2 regions of the Gudongella sp. DL1XJH-153 genome follow, and region 2 is predicted to be linked to the other one. Evidence: predicted binding sites of a transcription regulator. Region 2 holds the regulator's gene; the other holds the start of a gene.

Region 1 (10,599 bases), on a different contig from region 2:
GCTGCAACACTTGCGGCGTTTTGAAGAGCTGATCTTGTTACCTTTGTCGGGTCTACAATTCCCTTTTCAACCATATTCACGTATTGTGTGGTTAAAACATCGAATCCTATTCCGGCTTCAGCTGCCTTTACCTTTTCGACAATTATTGATCCTTCAATTCCTGCATTAGCAGCAATCTGTCTTACAGGCTCTTCCAAAGCTCTTAATATAATGCTGATTCCCGTCTTCTCATCTCCATCTGCTGATTCTAGGAGAGACTCGACCATTGGAATTATATTTATTAAAACAGTTCCTCCTCCAGGAACAATCCCTTCCTCAACTGCAGCTCTTGTTGCAGCAAGGGCATCTTCGATTCTAAGCTTTCTTTCCTTAAGTTCTGTTTCTGTAGCTGCACCAACCTGGATAACAGCAACTCCACCAGAAAGTTTAGCAAGTCTTTCGGTAAGCTTCTCTCTGTCGAATTCAGAATCTGTGGCATCAGCTTGTGTCTTGATTTGCTTAATTCTTGATTCTATTTCTTCCTGGCTACCTTCACCATTTACAATTACTGTGTTTTCTTTGTCTATCTTGACTTTTGCCGCTCTACCAAGCATTTCAATCTTGGTTTCCTTAAGGTCGTGTCCAAGTTCCTCTGAAACAACCTCTCCACCAGTAAGAATCGCTATGTCCTTAAGCATTTCTTTTCTTCTATCTCCAAATCCTGGTGCCTTGACAGCAACACAGTTGAAGGTTCCTCTAAGCTTGTTTACTACAAGTGTTGCCATTGCTTCGCCTTCGATGTCCTCAGCGATTATTACAAGAGGTTTGCTTTGCTGTACAATCTGCTCAAGTATTGGAAGAATTTCCTGGATATTTGAAATCTTCTTGTCAGTCATAAGGATATATGGATTCTCGTATTCTGCGACCATTTTTTCTGTGTCGGTTACCATATATGCAGAAACATATCCTCTGTCAAACTGCATACCCTCAACAACTTCAAGAGTTGTTCCCATTGACTTTGATTCTTCAACAGTGATTACTCCGTCGTTTCCAACTTTCTCCATTGCGTCTGCAATCAGCTGACCAATTTCTTCGTCAGAAGCTGAAATTGATGCTACCTGTGCGATAGCTTCCTTTGACTCAATAGGTACTGAAGCTTTCTTGATTTCTTCAACCGCTGCAGTTACAGCTTTTTTGATGCCTTTCTGAATAATCATTGGGTTTGCTCCAGCAGCTACGTTCCTGAGGCCTTCTCTTATTATTGCCTGTGCAAGAAGTGTAGCAGTTGTTGTACCGTCTCCGGCCACATCATTGGTTCTTGTTGCCACTTCCTTTACAAGCTGTGCTCCCATATTCTCGAATTTATCTTCAAGCTCAATTTCTCTTGCTATTGTAACTCCATCATTTGTTATTAGTGGAGCACCGAATTTCTTATCAAGAACTACATTTCTACCCTTTGGTCCAAGTGTTACCTTAACAGTGTCTGCAAGCTTGTTTATTCCTCTTTCCATGGATCTACGAGCGTCTTCACCGAATTTTATATCTTTAGCCATATTATATTCACTCCTTTTTAATAATTCTACCCCCTCGATGATTTGCAACAAAATCAGAGATTTTGAGTAAATCTATCGCCGGGCACATTCAATTCACAATTCACAATTCTCAATTCTCAATTTTACTGTAATTCATTAGGGTTAAGATTGTTCACTTAGTATCAGTATTACATATTGTCATCCTGAGCATTGCGAAGGATCTTTGTCTTTTCTCTTCAACTTTCAACTTTGTTCTTAGTCTTCAACTACTGCAAGTATATCCGCCAACTTAAGGATCGTAAGCTCATCTGCATCGACCTTAACTTCTGTACCTGCATACTTTGAGAAGATTACAGTGTCGCCAACCTTCACCTGGTCTTTTCTTTTTTCATCATTAAGGATTTCATCACCAATTGCTATAATTTCTGCCATTAGCGGCTGCTCTTTAGCTGTGGATGGTAATACGATTCCACTTTTCGTCTTTTCCTCGACCTCCATCTTCTTTATTATAATTCTGTCTCCTAAAGGCTTAAGATTCATTAATACTCCTCCTCGATATATAGTCTGTTTTTTGTTAGCACTCATCTTCATCGAGTGCTAACATCTAATTATAATAATACTCTAAAACAAACAGCTAATCAAGTCCATTTTTGACTTGAAAATAAAAATTATTGGATGATTTCAAATTTTATCTGCCATTTGCTTTAGAATACTATGTATTTCTCCTTTTTTCTCCATTTATCTCTAAAATAGAGCCACAACTGTATAATATACTACTGGAATAAAAATTGCCGGTAACATATTTGCTATCTTGACTTTCTTTATGCCAAGAATATTTATACCAATAGCCATAATAAGTATGCCTCCGATTGAAGACATTTCATTTATTACTTCCGGTGTAAGCAGATCCTTGACTGAGCTTGCCAAAAGAGTTATCGCACCCTGATAAACAAATACAATAATTGCGGAAAATGCAACCCCGATTCCAAATGTTGATGCGAAAATCACTGCAGATACACCATCAAGCACAGACTTTGCATAAAGGGTTTCATGATTCCCTGTCAGTCCGGATTCCAATGCTCCTAGAATAGCCATGGCTCCTATGCAGTATACAAGAGATGCCATTATAAAGCCTTTTGAAAAATTGGAGTCACCCTTGCCAAACCTTTTTTCCATATTTATTCCCAGATTTTCAAGCTTCTTGTCCAAATCGAACTTTTCTCCGATTATACTTCCCACAACAATACTTGCAAGCACTACAATCAGGTTATTCATTTCCATAGCGCCCATTATTCCAATTATTACAACTGCCAGAGCCATGCCATCCATTATTGTACTTGTATATTGCTCCTTGATTCCTTTTTTGAGAAGGATTCCAAGCATCGCTCCTGCAACGATTGCAATACTGTTAACAATAGTTCCCATCATTATTATCACCTGTCCATTTTTAGTCTACTATATTAAATAATATCGCAAAATACTAAATTTATCCAGAGAAAAATGGAAAATGAATGAACTACCAGAGTTCAGATTTCTCTGGATAAGGACACTAACCATTGAAAAGTCTGCATGATTAAGCGAACATATGGAAATGCTACATCATCTCTCAAACTAAAAAAGGGAGAATTAAAATTTCAATTCTCCCTTAAGCTCATTATTTTTACTTTATAAAACTCTCAGTCCACTTTTGCATTGGTGGATTGGTGCCATCCACTATCATCTTTTGCCACTCTTCATCAGTCAATCTTTTCTCAGAAAAGAATTCATGGAAGCTCATCACAGCACCTCTTGTAAGGTAAAGCTCACCATCAATTGGAGTTAGAACATAAATCTCATATGCTGGACCTACCCCTGCAACCATTACCCCATCCCTTCCAACAGTATGATAATCTGCAATAACAGCCATGTCTTTGTCGGTTTCGGATGTAATTTCATGCCATTTTGTTCCCTGACCTGCAAATGAACTGGTCAAATCCTCAAGAATTCCACCATAGATCTTTATTCTGTCGTGTTCCTCCTCAGTCAAAGGTATATCCTTAAGTTGCTTCTCTGATGCATCTATCAGAAACTGGAGAAGCCACTGGAATCTCTCCAATTTATAGTCGATCTCATCAATTTCCAGATCCCATTCCATCAAAGCATCCCTTGAATAATCAGTTAGCCATAGAAGTCTCTCGTATACAGGGATATTAGGCTCAACATAGCCTGGAACTCTAACGTATTCAGCCCCACCCATTTCTGCTCCAGATGCCTTGCCATAAAGTACGGTATCATGCTTCAATTCTGCCCATGAACTAAGGGCAGTATTAAGATTTTTGTCCTCCCATGCCTGGTTTTTCATGAACTCTGGCATTGTATCTTCTGCTGGCCCAAGAAGACCATCTAGAACCCACATCCAGCCAGTGTAAAGATTTCTCTTCCAGTCCTTTTCTTCATATCCTGAAAATTCAGTCCGGAGTCTTTCCATTTCCTTAGGATAATCTTCCCACTGTTGATTATCCGGATTTTCAAGTTGAATCTCTTTGGCTCTGTCCGAACCAAGAACAGCCATAACATCCATCCCCGATGGTATCGGTCTGAGAATAGGGTATACAAGCTCCTGTATTATTTGAGAATCAAACACATACCTCTGTCCCATAAATCTAAATTGTTTATCCACCGGGGTATCGATATCAGCATACCTTGCCACTATCCTCGGTGCAGGGAATTCTTTAGACCTTTCGTAGAACTCATCCAAGAGCCCATTATCAGAGAATACATTATAACCACTGTCCTCACCATATATTTCATCTACGGCTTGTGAGTACTCTTTAATTCCCAGGTCATCAGATGAGCCAACAAAAAAGTTTGTGGGTTCATAAATTTGTTCCCATTTCTGAAGCAACTCTTGATCATCTGAAATCATCCTGGATATTAGAATTGCTTGAAGAGTCTGTTCTTCATTTCGCTCTTCCTCATTTTTGTATAGAGGGAATGGAACCTGCCCATACCACATCATGGCAAGGAAATATCTTTCCAAATCCTCTGACCTTGTGTAGTGCCCTCTCGGTATATACTGGCTATAATCCATCTGGAATGGAAATATTGCCGAGTATGTGAATCCTTCCTGATTTTCAATTTTGCTGAATTCCTTATTTGCCATTGCCAATGATTCTTCAGGAATACCGTTCGGCAACTCGTTCTGGAGCAACATATTTGCTACAGAATAATATGCAAGGTTCTTGATAAGTACTATTCTCAAAGCTGGATCATCTACATCATTATATGCCTCAATTGATTTCATCAGCATTTCTTCAGTAAGCTCCTCTGCCAATCCCAACAGCTTTTCATTTTCTATTGTCCTTAGCAAATAGTCATAAAATATATGATAGGTATGAAGGACCGAGTCAGTTGTTATAAACGATGGGATATCACGATACTCATTGTTCTCATATATATAGAAAAGCTGCTTATGCTCTGTTTCTGAAACAAAGAATCTGTTTTGGAGCAGTCTACTTTTCTGTTCCTCTGTCAAATAATCAAAGTCTGACATATTCACTACGTTTGAAAAATCAGCCTCCGGTTGTATGTCTGCAGGTCCCTGATCAGTTTCTTCTTGATCATCCGGTAGGTTAGACGGCTCTTCTGTTTCATCCACTATCTTTGGCTCTTCCTGCTCCGGATTGTCTACATTCCATTTACAACCACTTAAGACTATTGTAAATGCTAGTAAATATGATAATAAAACAATTCTCTTCCTTCTATTCATTGTACTCCCTCCATTCCAGTTCATCTTCCCCTTCAAACACAGAATATCTAACATGGGACATATCTTCCTTAACAAAAGCAAACAGTTCGCTACCATTTGAATAGACCTTCTCAATTGATTCAACAGGCTCTGACTCTTTAAATCCCTCAAAACCAAATTCCCTCCATTTGTAGCTGTTAAGAACCTGTGTATCATCCTGGAGATATTCGATTGCAACTATCTCCATAATTCCATCATCTTCAAAATCATGGAGAATATAATCCTGGAATGGCCTTGAAAGTCTTGATCCCCGCCACTTGGGAACCAGTTCTTCTCCATCGAAATTGTAGAAGAAGGGTCTTTTTGCCATAACAGGGTGTAATGGAGATTTCTTGTAAACACCTATTGAAATTTCGTCTACACCATCTCCGTCCACGTCTCCAACCATAAGCTTCCATGGATTAAGATATGATATATCCTCGCGGTATACTTCCTTTTTACCATCCTCCACAGAATAAATTACTATATCCTTCAAATATTCCTGATTGTCCTCTCCTGTCAGAACCACTAAATGCTTTCCGTCACCAGTCAAGTCTCCCCTGGCATGTTCATGAACCTTATCCTTGTTATAACCCGTCAGGATGCCAGCAAGAGCCATTAGAATCACTGCTATGATAATGTATCCGCTCTTATTCATAAAATCGCCTCACTCCTTGTCTATGACTAAAGTATAACAATCTGAAAAATACAATGGGTTACGATATAGTGACAATGTGCTGACAAAAAAGTAAAACCACCGTCGACTGACGATGGCCCAGATTACTTACCTATGCCTAATTCCCTTGCATAATAAAAAAGGTATTGCTGCGCATAACCTGCCAGCTCTCCAAATATCTTTTCACCAGATTCTTCAAGCTCCCTTCTTTTGGCAGGTCTCTTGAAATAAAAGTATTCCATAACCCTCTTAACCCATACATCTACCGGGAAAGCCTCTGTCTTATCATAGGCAAAAAGAAGTATGCATCCGCTTACCTTAGGGCCTACTCCAGGTAATGTGGTCAGCATATTCACAGCATCTGAATACCCTGTTTCAAATATGCACTGGGTATCAAATTCACCCTCAGAAATTCTTCGACTAACTTCTCTGATTCTATCCCCTCTAAATCCTACTCTATACTTTTCTCGAATATACTCCGTACTCTTTGCTGCCAGTTTTTCAGGATCAGGAAAACTGTAATACTCTCTTCCTCGATAGGTCCCAATATACTCGCCAAGGTCATTTGATATCATTTCCACAGCATTCTTAATTCTTTGAATCTGATTATTCGCAGAGATCATAAATGATATTACCGTCTCGTATGGGTCCTGGTTAAGAAGTCTCAATCCATCGCCAAACTGAATAGCTTCCTCTAGAATGGGATCCTTGGAAAGCTCTTTTTTTATCTCACCATAGTCTCTGTCCAGGTCAAAATAGTGATGCCAATATTCCTTCCAATCCTTCTCATCAGATCCATCAATAACTATATTGTCTCCATCCTTAAGAACATTTATAACTTTTCCTCCAGCAACAGTAGTGTAGCTGCCGTCATCCTCTTTATACCATCTGAAACACTGACCGTTCTCAAATATATGGGTAGGATTGAAATCCTTGATGTTCTTCAATACAAGCTTGTTGTCCGCTTTTTCAATTGTGTAGGTCATATGTCTTCCTCCAATACTATTTGAAGTCATTATACTACATTCTATTAATACCCTGTCAATGAATTCATTCTAAATCATATAAACTTGCTTATTTTTGACACAAAAATACTCCCCCTAACATTAACAGTTTTATTATTTAAACCGTCAACATTAAGGGGAGCATATCATTTCTCCCTGCCTCAATCATTCAAATCTATAATATTTCAAAGCCTTGGTTAATTAGTACCATCCTCTAAGCTTCATTGCTTCAGCAACCTTCTTAACTGAGTGCAGGTAAGCTGATCTTCTCATTGGTACATTGAACTCTTCCATGATTTTCCAAAGAGAATTGAATGCGTTAACCATTGCGATTTCTTCCTTCTCTTCAACTTCCTTCTCGCTCCAGTAGTATCCGTAAAGATTCTGTACCCACTCAAAGTATGATACAGTTACTCCACCTGCATTAGCAAGGATATCTGGTGCAACTATGATTCCTTTTTTCTCAAGAATTTCATCAGCTTCAGGTGTTATAGGGCCGTTAGCTGCTTCAATTATAAGCTTAGCTTTGATCCTGTCAGCATTTTCTAGAGTTATTGCATTCTCAAGAGCTGCTGGAATCAAAATATCCACTTCTAAGTCCCAGAACTCATCAAGAGTCATCATTTTTGCATTTGGATAGTTTGCAAGAGTCTTGTTCTCATTTTGATATTCTGCCAACTCTGCGTAGCTAAATCCATCTTCTCTATAAATTGCAAATGTACCGATTTCTCTGTTCCACTCACCAACTGCAACTATTTTTGCTCCTTGTCTCTCAACGTTTTTAACTGCAAAGCTTCCAACGTTTCCGAATCCTTGAATAGCAACTGTTGCTTCTTTGATATCAAGTCCAATCTTCTTGGCTGCTTCTCTAGTTACAACTCCAACCCCAAATCCAGTAGCTTCGTTTCTTCCAAGTGAACCACCCCACTCAACTGGTTTACCTGTAATAACTCCTGTATTCATGGATCCTGTTAGTTTGCAATACTCATCTACCATCCAAGCCATTATCTGACCATTAGTATTTACATCAGGTGCTGGGATATCTATTTTCTCGCCTAAGTACTTGTAAAGACCTTGGATATATCCTCTTGACAATCTCTCAAGCTCTCCTTGTGAAAGCGTTGATGGGTCAACAGTTATTCCACCTTTACCTCCACCGTAAGGGATTCCTGTTACGCAACACTTAAATGTCATCCATACTGAAAGTGCTTTTACTTCGTCAGGGTTAACTCCTGGATGAAAACGTATTCCACCTTTACCTGGTCCAACAGCGTCACTGTGCATTGATCTGTAGCCTTTGAAAACCTTTACAGAACCATCATCCATTTTTACTGGAATTGAAACTTCGATAAATCTCTTTGGTTCTTTCAGAAGTTCATACACAGATTCTCCGTAGCCCAATGCATCACAAGCATCTTTTACCTGTTTCTGAGCACTTTCCAACGGATTTAGTATTTCTTTTGACATGGTAAAACTACCCCCTTTTATTTAGCTGTGAAAAATTCTCACAATAACTATTAATCTCGATAAAATTATATCATACCGCCCAAGGTATAGCAACCTTAAAACATGAGGAACATTAGTCCTAGCTTTAGAGGGCGATTAGCCATAATTTTATCGAGATTATTATAGTAACACTTATTTAGTTGCAGCTTTCAGGAAATATGATAGAATAAACAAACTTTCATTTAATCTTACATTCTCAAGAATCATGTCCTCAGGTACGTTGATGTCAGCAGGTGCAAAATTCCATACACCCTTTACGCCAGCTTTTACGTAGATATCAGCTACTTCCTGGGCACTATCTTTTGGAGTCGTAATAATTCCAATTTCAACATTGTTTTTCTTGATGAAGTCTTCAATGTGCTCCATATCCTTGATTTCTATATCACGGATTTTTAGGCCTATCACTCTGGGGTTCCTGTCAAACATTGCAAGAACCTTAAATCCCGCATCTTCAAAACCTCTGTAGTTTGCTATTGCCTGACCGAGATTTCCAGCACCTACTATCACTGCATTGTATCTTTGATCGAGTCCCAGGATCTTACCAAGTTCCCTTTGCAGGTCCTCAACATTGTAACCATATCCCTGTTGTCCAAAACCACCAAAATTATTCAGGTCCTGTCTGATCTGTGAAGCAGTAAACCCTGTAAGTACACTCAATTCCTGAGAGGATATCCTACTGATTCCCTTATCCATAAGGTCGCTGAGATAACGATGATACTTAGGTAATCTTCTAATAACGGTCAATGATACCTTATTATCTTTGCCCAATAAATTCACCACCTATCTAGAATTCTGGGTTAATTATACCATTGCATAAATTATATGTCAATTTATTCACAGGCCTTTAACAATCTTTTTGTATTCCGTGTAAGCATTGATTTTGCTTTTAAAGAGATGCTTTTTCTGTTAGAATAGTCATAGGAATCATGGAGGGATAAAAATGCCAATACTCACTGCTAATCATATATATAAATCTTACGTTGTGGATCCGATTCTGGAAGACATAAGCTTCCATGTCGAGTACGGCGATAAGATAGGTGTTCTAGGACTAAATGGAACCGGAAAAACCACCCTTTTTCAAGTACTCTCAGGAAGACTTCATATGGATCAAGGCCAGGTACAACTGCAAAAGGGTTTAAAAATAGGATATCTTGAGCAACATACAAAAATTGAGAGTCAGTTGAACATATTTGATGAATGCCTTTTAGTCTTTGAAAATCTTATTCAAATGGAACAATGGTTGAGAAAAGTGGAAATAGAAATTTCCCAGTCAAACCAAGAGGACCAAAACAAGCTTGAAAAACTCATGGATGAATATGGACATGCGCTAGAAGAATTTACAACCCTTAATGGTTATGGATATAAATCAGAGATAAGAGGAGTACTTAAGGGACTGGGTTTTGGAGAAGACGATTTTGAAAAACCCGTTGAAATACTTAGCGGCGGACAGAAATCAAGATTATCCCTTGCAAAGCTTCTTCTGGAGAAACCGGATCTTCTTTTATTGGATGAACCTACAAACCATCTTGATATAGCTGCCATAAGCTGGCTGGAAAAATTTCTTAAAGATTACAAGGGCTCCAGCCTGATAATATCTCATGATAGATATTTTCTGGACCATGTTGCCAATCGCATATTCTATATGGAGAATCGTAGTTTACAAAGCTATAATACAGATTACACAGGATTTATGGTTCAAAGAAAAAAAGAGCTTGAAATAATGAAAAGACAGTATGATAACCAGCAAAAAGAAGTAAAGCGTCAGGAAGAAATAATCCAGCGTTTTATGAACTATGGTGGAGAAAGATATACAAGACAAGCAAGAAGCAGACAAAAAATGTTGGATAAGATCAAGCTTGTACCAAAGCTAGATGAAACAAAGAAGGCTACCTTCAGATTTGATCCTGAAACACGGTCTGGTAGAGATGTTCTACACGCAGAAGGAATATGTAAAAGATTTGACGACCTGAACCTATTGGAGGATATTTCTCTTGATATCTACAGAGAGGAAAAAGTAGGTCTCATCGGCCCAAATGGCGTCGGTAAAACTACCTTGTTCAGAATCCTTCTGGGACAGGTTGAAAGTGATAGAGGCACGGTAAAACTTGGTCAACATGTTTATCCTGGATATTTTGA
Region 2 (10,599 bases):
ATGTATCAGGAAGATTTCAATGGGTTTATTTACGATAACTCACTTTCATTGAGTTGGACCATGATATATTATATACTAGCCTATATACTAGTAAGCAATTATAAAAAAATGGAGGAACATATACATGAAATACGATGAGTTCATAGATTCAATTAAAAAAGGGATTATAAACCCGGTTTACGTTTTTACTGGTGAGGAAACATATCTATTAGACTTGGCAGTTGAGAATCTAATCCAAGCATTTATGACATCTGACCAGAGGACCATAAATCTCTCAAATATTGAGGGCAAAACATCCGGACTGGATGACCTTAAGGCCAGTTGTGAGACATTGCCGTTTATGTCACAAAGGCGAGTTACAATATTAAGAAGCCCAGAGGCTTTGATTGACAAGGAGACGGATTCGGACAATCTGTTGAATTACATTAAAAGTCTTGGAGATCATCAATTGCTTTTAATAAACGACAGAAATGGAAAAATTAAGAAAAACACTAAACTATACAGACATCTCAATAAAATCGGAAGTGCAGTTATATTTGATAAACTCAAGGGCAAGGATTTAACAGATTGGGTGCGAAGTAGACTATCAGGAAGAGGAAAGGAAATGTCCTATACAGATATGAATTATTTTATTCAACAAAGCAGCTATTCAAGTCGAAATATCACTACAACACTCTATGATTTGGATAATGAAATCAAGAAGTTGTCTGATTACACTGCAGGAAAAACAATTGATCGGACTACCTTGGACAGTGTTTTGATTAAACCCTTGGATAAAAATATTTTTGATTTTTTGGGAGCTGTGGGAAGCAATGATTCCGACAGAGCAATGGAGGTTTTTAACGATATATATCTAATGAACGAACCTATACCAAGGATACTTTATATGATAAGCAGGCAGTTCAGGCTTTTGTTGGGCTATGTTGTATATAAGGAAAAAGGATATGCCTCAGGTGAAATACAGGAGAAATTAAAAATAAAGCCTTATGAATTTGGCAAAATTGCTGTTCAAGGGAATCAAATGAATCAGAAAAGATTAAGGGGAATATTGGAAGATATACTTCAGACAGACAAAAATCTGAAGACTTTGTCATCAGACCAAAGACTGGAAATGGAAATACTGATAATAAAATTGACAAAAGGCAAGTAAATCCAAAAAAATACAAAAAAGAAAAAAACTTCGGTTTGGCCGAAGTTTTAATTACATTGCTTTATTAAGTGTCTTAGTCAGACGACTAACTTTTCTTGCTGCAGCATTCATATGAACTACATTTTTGTGAGCTGCTCTCTTTAGTTTCTTATCAATGACCTTTAACAATGCTCTCGCTTCATCGAAATTTTCGTTGGCTACAGCACTCTCAAATTTCTTAATATATGTCTTAATTTCAGTTTTCTTACTCTTATTCAAGGCAGTTTGTTTAGCGGTTACAAGAATTCTTTTTTCAGCTGATTTAATATTTGCCACGATTTCACCTCCTCTAATCTAACAAAGGATATTGTACCATGTCATAAATCAAATTGCAAGAGAAAAATCACCCTAAGTACTGGTACTTATGACTTCCGTATAATATATATTATTGCAATGGATGATACTTGCCATTGATTTAAGGCTTATTAATGGTATAATATTCTTGGACATAAATCAAGAGTTTTTAAGATAAAAATTGCAAGTGAATCTAGGAGGCGCAGTAATGAGCGAAAATAGTGATAGTAAAAGAGGAAAAAGCGAAGCGATGGAGTGGGTTAAGAGTATATTAGCTGCCATAGCCATAGCATTAATAATAAAAACCTTTGTTTTTAATACCACTTATGTACTGGGAAACTCTATGTATCCCACTCTACACGAAAAGGACAGACTGTTTGCGATAAAGGTACCATTGTATTTTCATGGACCTGAACGAGGGGATGTAATAGTCCTTGAAGCACCTGATAGCCCTGGTAAAGATTATATTAAAAGGGTAGTTGGGATATCAGGTGATAAGATTCAGATTGAGGAGGGAAGAGTATACGTCAATGAAGAGCTCATTGATGAAAACTATCTTGAAGGTGATAAGTATACTCATACTTATCAGGAAAACATCTGGATTGTGCCTGAAGGAGATGTCTTTGTATTGGGAGATAATCGCGCTGAAGGAGCAAGTAAGGACAGTAGGTACTTTGGTACCATTTCTCTTGATAAAGTGAAGGGAGTTACAGAATTCAGATACTATCCGATTGATGACAGATTCGGTAGAATAGAGTAACCTCTGCAATGGAGGTTATTTATAAATAAGACACTAGGAGGAAAAGCATGCGCGTAAAACAGGAAAACATAAGAAATTTTTCCATAATAGCCCATATTGACCACGGCAAGTCAACCCTTGCTGACAGATTGATTGAAATGACAGGAATGTTGACATCAAGAGAGATGCAGGAACAGGTTCTTGATAAGATGGATCTTGAAAGGGAAAGGGGAATAACCATAAAGCTAAAGGCTGTGAGACTTGTCTACAAAGCCAACGATGGAGAGGAGTATGTGTTTAATCTTATTGACACTCCGGGACATGTTGACTTTAACTACGAAGTTTCACGTTCACTTGCAGCCTGTGAAGGTGCTGTGCTTGTAGTAGATGCAACACAGGGAGTGGAAGCTCAAACCTTGGCAAATGTGTACCTTGCAATTGATCAGGACCTTGAAATACTGCCTGTAATAAACAAAATTGATTTGCCAAGTGCAAGACCTGAGGAAATAATTGATGAGATTGAGGACATTATCGGTATTGAGAGCCGGGATGCTCCACTGATATCAGCAAAAGACGGCTTGAATGTAGAACAGGTTCTTGAGGCCATAGTGGCTAAGGTTCCAGCGCCGATAGGAGATCCCAAAGCACCTTTAAAGGCTTTGATATTTGATTCATATTATGATAGCTACAAGGGAGTGACTTGTTACATAAGGGTTTTTGAAGGTCAGGTCAAGGCAGGAATGATAGTTAAGATGATGGCAACAGGTAAGAGTTTTGAAGTTACTGAAGTTGGAATAAACACATCAAAGCACATACCAATGGACAGCTTGAGTGCTGGAGAGGTAGGCTATCTAACTGCAAGCATCAAGAACGTTAAGGAAGCAAGAGTTGGCGATACCATAACTGATCCAAATAATCCGACACCAAAGCCTCTGCCAGGTTATAAGAAAGTAATACCAATGGTTTACTGTGGAATATATCCTGCTGAAGGAGAAGACTTCAATACCGTAAGAGATGCACTGGAAAAGTTGCAGGTAAATGATGCAGCACTTGTATTTGAGCCTGAGACCTCAGTTGCTCTTGGATTTGGATTCAGATGTGGATTCCTGGGATTACTTCATATGGAGATTGTTCAGGAGAGACTGGAAAGAGAGTTTGATCTAAATATAATAACCACGGCACCAAGTGTAATATATCGAGTAACAAAGACGAATGGAGAGGTTATTGAGATACAGAATCCTTCAAATCTTCCTGCTCCAGCGGAGATATCATATATGGAGGAACCTGTAGTATCAGCATCCATTATGACACCGACAGAATATGTTGGCCCAATCATGGAGTTGTGTCAAAACAAGAGAGGGTCATATAAAAATATGGAGTATCTTGAGGAGACCAGAGTTGTGCTACATTATGATCTTCCATTGAATGAGGTTATTTATGACTTCTTTGATGCATTGAAATCAAAGACAAGGGGATATGCTTCATTGGATTATGAACTAAAAGGTTATCAGCAAAGCGAATTGGTTAAGATGGACATACTGATCAATGCTGAATTGGTCGATGCCTTCTCACTGATAGTCCATGAGGATAAGGCATATGAAAGAGGTAGATCTATAGCAGAGAGGCTTGTAGACGTAATTCCAAGGCATCAGTTTGCTGTGCCTATACAAGCTAGCATAGGTAGCAAAGTCATTGCCAGAGAGACCATCAGGGCCTTGAGAAAGGATGTTCTGGCCAAGTGTTACGGTGGAGATATATCAAGAAAGAGAAAATTGCTTGAAAAGCAGAAGGAAGGTAAAAAGAAGATGAGGCAAATTGGTTCAGTAGAGGTTCCTCAGGAAGCATTTCTTACTGTCTTGAAATATGACGAAAAAAAATAAATGCAAAAGGAAAAGTCACAAGGACTTTTCCTTTATTTTCTTTGAAAGTAGCAGGGAGGAAATATGAAGCAGATCGGATTGTATATCCATATACCATTTTGTGAAAAAAAATGTCATTACTGTGACTTTACATCAGTACCCGCTAATAGGGAACTTATAAAAAAATATGAAAAATATCTTATCAAGGAGCTTTTGATTCAGGCTGAAAAGTATGGAAATCATACGATAAGTACAATATTCATAGGTGGTGGCACACCTTCTATATTGGATGAAAAAAGCATAGGCAACATTCTCAGGAGCATCAGAGAGAGCTTTGCAATCAATCCTGATGCTGAAATATCCATGGAAATCAACCCTGGCACACTGACCTATGAAAAGGCTATGGGCTATAAGAAAGCCGGCATTAACAGAGTTAGCATGGGAATCCAGTCTATGAATGACAATACTTTAAGATTAATCGGTAGAATTCATAATGAACATCAGGTAGATTCCACTGTAGATATATTAAGAAAAGTAGGTTTTGACAATATCAACGGCGACTTGATTTTTGGTTTGCCCCACCAGAGTGTAGATGATTTTCATAAGACACTGGATAGAGTCATAGAGTTAAATCTTGAACATATCTCAATGTATGGATTGATTCTTGAGGAGGATACTCTTCTCTATCATTGGTATAAAAAAGGTCTGGTAACTATGCCATCGGAAGATGAAGAGAGACAGATGTATCACTCCGGGATCCAGATCCTGGAACAGAATGGATATAGACAGTATGAGATATCCAATCTAGCTAAAAAAGGCTTTGAGTGTAGACACAATCTTGGATACTGGATGCTGAATCCATATATTGGTGTTGGTCTGTCCAGCCATTCATCCATCGATAATCGAAGGTATTGGAATACATCGTTATTCAATGAATATTTCAGGATGATTGACGAGGATTTGCTTCCAATTTCAGGAGAGGAAATTGTCACTGCTGATCTGAGGGAATCAGAATACCTGATTTTACGAATTAGACTTAATGAAGGAATATCACTAATTGATTACAAAACTAGATTTAATCAATCTTTTATGCATAAGTACGAAAATATAATAGAAAAGCACATTGAATCAGGATTGTTGAAGATCATTGACGACAAAATAATTCTTACAGAAAAGGGCAAGGATCTTAGCAATTTAGTAGAGGTAGATTTTCTTCCATAGTAGGCAAAAAGTATTGACAAATACCTGTAAGGATGATAATTTATATATAGGATTAGCACTCGGCAATGTTGAGTGCTAACAATCATCCAGGAGAATTTAGAGGTGATATTATGTTGGATGACAGAAAAATGAGAGTACTGTATGCTATTATTGACAGCTATATAACTACAGCAGAACCAATTGGTTCAAGAACAATATCAAAATCATTTAATCTCGGAGTCAGTTCAGCTACTATAAGAAATGAAATGTCTGACCTGGAGGAGCTGGGCTACCTTAACAAAACCCATACTTCATCCGGGAGAGTTCCTTCTGACAAGGCTTATCGCCTTTATGTGGATAGCTTTATTAAGTTGGATAAGGAAACAATCAATAATAAACAAAAAATGGAAATCAGAAATGCACTTGAAAGGGAAAGCAAAGAATTGGACCAGCTGATTCAAAATTCAGCCAGACTTCTTTCCCACATAACAAGCTATACAGCTCTGGCATTGTCTCCTCAAATAAAGGAGACGAGAATTAAACACGTCCAGTTATTGCCAATTGACGAGTATCAGATTTTATTGATATTGGTAAATGAGAATGGACTGGTTAAGAATACGGTTTTCAAGACTGAACAGGCAATACCTGAAAATCAGCTTAATGCCATAACAAATATGCTAAATGAAAGACTTAGGAATATTTCATTCAATCAGTTGAATAAGGATTCCTTAAAGGGAATGTTCAATGAATTCTATAAATACAAGGATGAAGTAGAAAGACTTATGCCGATAATAAACAAATCTGTTGAAAGCATGGACAATATTGATCTTTATGCTGATGGAATAGGAATGCTTCTAAACTTTCCTGAGTATAAAGACATTGATAAGGTAAAGTCCATAATGTCATTTATTGAAGACAAGGATCAGTTAATGAATATCCTGCTTATGGATTCAATATCCAGGGATATAAACATCAGTATTGGGCAGGAAAATATTTATGCACCATTAAAGGACTGCAGCATAATAACTGCGACCTACAAACTTGAGGGAGAAACCGTAGGAAAGATTGGAATAATTGGTCCAACGAGAATGGATTACTTGCGACTTATTAAAACACTGAGAATTTTTTCGGATAATATTTCCGAGATAATAAATAATTCTAATGGAAGCGTTAAGAGGTGATTGTAATGGAAAAAGAGAACAACAGTTTCAAGGAGGACGAAAAGGACTTAAAGGAAGAAGATACCATTGAGACCGAGATTCCTCTTGAGGAAGAGGAGGAGGATCCCATTTTTAAGTCAAAAGCAATGCTTGAAGAAAAAGAAAATGAAATTTTGGATTTAAGCAATAAGTTGGCCAGATTACAGGCGGATTTCCAGAATTTTAAAAGAAGGACTGAAAAGGACAGGGAACAATCAATAATTTATGGCATTGAAGCTATAATCCTTGATCTATTACCAGTGATTGATAATTTCGAGCGTGCAATGAAATTACAGGAAGATAAAGAAGACAATTTTTACAAGGGAATTTCAATGATTGAAAAGCAGTTGGTAGAAGTACTGGAAAAAAATTCAGTTTATGAAATTGAAGCACTTGGCAATGATTTTGACCCTAATCTTCATCATGCAGTTTCTTCTGTCGAAAGTGATGAAAAACCTGGCACTGTAATAGAAGTCCTGCAAAAGGGTTATATTTTAAATGATAAAGTAATCAGACCTACAATAGTTGTTGTAGCAAAATAATTAAGGAGGAATAAAGAATGAGCAAAATAATTGGAATTGACTTGGGAACAACAAACTCAGCAGTTGCCGTCATGGAAGGTGGAGAAGCTGTTATAATCCCAAATGCTGAGGGTAACAGAACAACACCATCAGTAGTGGCTTTTACAAAGGATGGAGAAAGACTCGTAGGAGAAACAGCAAAAAGACAGGCTATAACAAATACTGAGAGAACAGTTCTGTCAATTAAAAGAGAGATGGGTAGTGATCACAAAGAAGATATTGACGGAAAAGCATATAGTCCTGAAGAAATATCAGCAATGATTCTTCAAAAGATCAAGGCGGATGCAGAGAGCTACCTTGGAGAAACAGTTACAGATGCAGTCATTACTGTGCCTGCATACTTTACAGACAGTCAAAGACAAGCTACCAAGGATGCAGGTAAAATTGCCGGACTTAATGTTAAAAGAATTATAAATGAGCCGACTGCAGCTGCATTATCTTATGGTCTTGACAAGGAAGAAGGTCAGCACAAAATAATGGTATTTGACCTTGGCGGAGGTACATTTGACGTATCAATTCTTGAACTTGGAGATGGAGTTTTTGAAGTTCTTGCCACAAGAGGTAATAATCACTTAGGTGGGGATGACTTTGACAATAAATTGATTGATTATATAGCAGACCAGTTTAAAAAGGAAAATGGCGTTGATCTGAAATCAGACAAGATGGCTCTTCAAAGACTGAAAGAAGCTTCAGAGAAGGCAAAGAAAGAGTTATCAACTACAAAATCAACCAACATAAATCTTCCGTTTATTACAGCAACCGCTTCAGGACCTTTGCACCTTAATATGGACATAACAAGAGCGAAATTTGATGAGCTCACTTCAGAGCTGGTTGATATGACAATTGAACCTGTAAAAGCAGCATTGAAGGATTCTGGATTGGGAGCATCTGATATAGAGAAGGTATTGCTGGTTGGTGGTTCAACAAGAATTCCCGCTGTTCAGGATGCTGTAAAGAAAATTATTGGAAAAGATCCACAAAAGGACATTAATCCTGACGAAAGTGTAGCTCTTGGAGCCGCAATTCAAGGTGGAGTACTGAGTGGAGAGGTTAAGGATCTGTTGCTATTGGATGTTACCCCACTTTCCTTGGGTATTGAGACACTTGGTGGAGTAACAACCAAGCTTATAGAAAGAAATACAACTATACCTACAAAGAAATCACAAGTATTTACCACTGCATCTGATAGTCAGACTTCAGTTGATATACACGTGCTGCAGGGTGAACGTCAGATGGCAAATGATAACGTAACTTTGGGTAGATTCCAGTTGACAGGCATTCCACCAGCTCCTAGGGGAGTACCACAAATTGAAGTTACTTTTGATATTGATGCCAATGGTATTGTAAATGTAAGTGCAAAAGACCTGGGAACAGGTAAAGAGCAAAAGATTACAATTACTGCCTCAACAAAGCTGAGTGAGGAAGAAATCAAGGATAAGGTTAAGGAAGCAGAAAGATTTGCTGAGGAAGACAAGCAAAAGAAAGAAAAGATTGAAGTCAGAAACAACGCTGACTCAATTGTCTATCAGACAGAAAAAACCTTGAAGGATTTGGAAGGCAAAATTGAAGCTGATGAAAAATCCAAGGTTGAAGAAAAACTGGAAGCTTTGAAGAAGGCACTTGAAGGTGATGACATCGATGACATCAAAACAAAAACTGAGGAATTGACAAATGAGTTCCATGCCATTTCACAAAAATTATATGAGACGGCACAGGATCAGGGAGCTCAGCAAGGTGAAGAGCCACAGGATGATGATGTAGTTGATGCTGATTACGAAGTTGTTGACGAAGACTAAATAATGAAATAGTATATTGTAAGAGTCTAGCATGATGACTTTTTCAAAATCAAAGCTAAACCAACTGGTTTAGCTTTGATTAATGATATTAAATGGAAGTTGGTGTATGGTAGTGAGAGATTTTTATGAAATACTTGATTTACCCAAAGATGCGACACAGGATGATATAAAGAGAGCATATAGGAAACTTGCAAAAAAGTATCACCCAGACCTTAATCCAAATGATTCAGAAGCAGAGCAGAGCTTCAAGGAAGTTAATGCAGCCTATGAGATTTTAAGCAATCAGGATAAACGTTCGCGCTATGACAGATATGGTCATGCTGGTATTGACCCACAGGCTGGTGGAGGAGACTTTGGAGGTTTTGGGGACATATTTGATGACCTGTTTGGTGGATTTGGTGGATTCGGAGGAAGAAGCTCAGGAAGAAGATCAGGTCCCGTTAGAGGTGCTGACATTCAACAGGGTGTTACTTTGGAGTTCAAGGAAGCCGTATTCGGAGTTGAAAAAGAAGTGCAGTTACGACGATACGAAACTTGCAGCTCATGTGATGGAACAGGTGCCAAGCCAGGAACTGAAAAGACAACCTGCACAAAATGCCACGGTTCTGGAGAAGTAAGATATGCTCAACAAACCCCATTTGGTCAGTTTGTTCAGGTTGGAGTATGTGACCAGTGTGATGGGGCAGGAGAGATAATCGAAGAAAAGTGTGAGACTTGCCATGGTAGTGGGAAAGAAATAAAGACCAGGAAAATCAATGTCAACATACCTGCAGGAGTTGATAGTGATTCTGTTATGACAGTGCGAGGAGAGGGACATAGCGGTGAAAAAGGTGGTCCACCAGGAGATCTTTACCTGTATATTTCAGTTAAGGAAGATCCTGTTTTTACGAGAAAAGGAGTAAATATTTATGTTACTGTACCTATAAGCTTCGCTCAGGCGACATTGGGCTCAGAAATTGAAATACCTACCCTTGAAGGAACGGAAACATACACTATACCGGCAGGGACTCCGTCCCATAGTAGATTCAAGCTGAAAAACAAGGGTGTAGCCAATGTTAGAGGACTTGGAAAAGGTGATTTGATTTTTACCGTTGAGGTAATAATACCAAAGGATATTACAGATAAGCAAAGAGAACTTTTACTGGATTATTCAAAGGGAATGGGTGAAAGCTACAAAGCTCCGGAGAAAAAAGGGTTCTTTAAAAAAGTAAAGGATGTATTTCAATAATCAACCACTTCGGTGGTTGTTTTTGTCTACTGGAAAAGAGTTGAAGTTTAGGGTATAATATGGTGAATAATAGATAAGGAAGTGATCTGATGAACTGGCTTGAGGTTATTATTAAAACGTCACCTGAAAATGAGGATATAGTAAGCAGTATTCTCTATGACAATGGTGCAACTGGACTGACGATTGAAGACCCGAATGATATAGTTGAGCTCGATAAAATAGAAGATGCATGGGATTTTATTGAACCTGACCTTTTTAAAACTGGTGATGATGAGATCATTATTAAGGCATACTATTCCGAAGCTGAAGATTTAAACCAGATAATGGAAGACATTACCGAGAAAATAACTAAAGGCGGTTTTGGTGAAATTCTTACAAGCAAGGTTGATGAAACCGATTGGGCTGAAAATTGGAAGATTCATTACAAGACCACAAAAATTGGAGATAATATTGTTATCAAGCCATCGTGGGAAGAATATCAACCAGAACCTGATGATATAGTAATTGAGCTTGA

The links. The regulator HrcA, encoded in region 2, represses chaperone genes, less so after heat shock. The targets are predictions, from matches to a motif close to ATTAGCACTCNATANTATNGAGTGCTAAT.
Region 1: the regulator HrcA is predicted to act here: its motif matches at 2,085-2,113, upstream of ACOEN1_RS11785 (co-chaperone GroES).

Annotation. Positions count from the first base shown of each region.
Region 1 covers NZ_JBMEMN010000039.1:6,126-16,724, reverse strand. The annotation lists gene groL (chaperonin GroEL) at 1-1,532, opposite strand, end outside; gene ACOEN1_RS11785 (co-chaperone GroES) at 1,767-2,051, opposite strand; gene ACOEN1_RS11780 (DUF554 domain-containing protein) at 2,256-2,936, opposite strand; gene ACOEN1_RS11775 (DUF3160 domain-containing protein) at 3,172-5,259, opposite strand; gene ACOEN1_RS11770 (hypothetical protein) at 5,252-5,935, opposite strand; gene ACOEN1_RS11765 (DNA-3-methyladenine glycosylase family protein) at 6,058-6,939, opposite strand; gene ACOEN1_RS11760 (Glu/Leu/Phe/Val family dehydrogenase) at 7,159-8,424, opposite strand; gene ACOEN1_RS11755 (redox-sensing transcriptional repressor Rex) at 8,596-9,231, opposite strand; gene ACOEN1_RS11750 (ABC-F family ATP-binding cassette domain-containing protein) at 9,404-10,599, shown strand, end outside.
Region 2 covers NZ_JBMEMN010000017.1:41,528-52,126, forward strand. The annotation lists gene ACOEN1_RS08040 (DNA internalization-related competence protein ComEC/Rec2) at 1-138, shown strand, start outside; gene holA (DNA polymerase III subunit delta) at 125-1,150, shown strand; gene rpsT (30S ribosomal protein S20) at 1,202-1,465, opposite strand; gene lepB (signal peptidase I) at 1,692-2,243, shown strand; gene lepA (translation elongation factor 4) at 2,291-4,102, shown strand; gene hemW (radical SAM family heme chaperone HemW) at 4,166-5,302, shown strand; gene hrcA (heat-inducible transcriptional repressor HrcA) at 5,413-6,462, shown strand; gene grpE (nucleotide exchange factor GrpE) at 6,468-7,022, shown strand; gene dnaK (molecular chaperone DnaK) at 7,040-8,857, shown strand; gene dnaJ (molecular chaperone DnaJ) at 8,964-10,085, shown strand; gene prmA (50S ribosomal protein L11 methyltransferase) at 10,175-10,599, shown strand, end outside.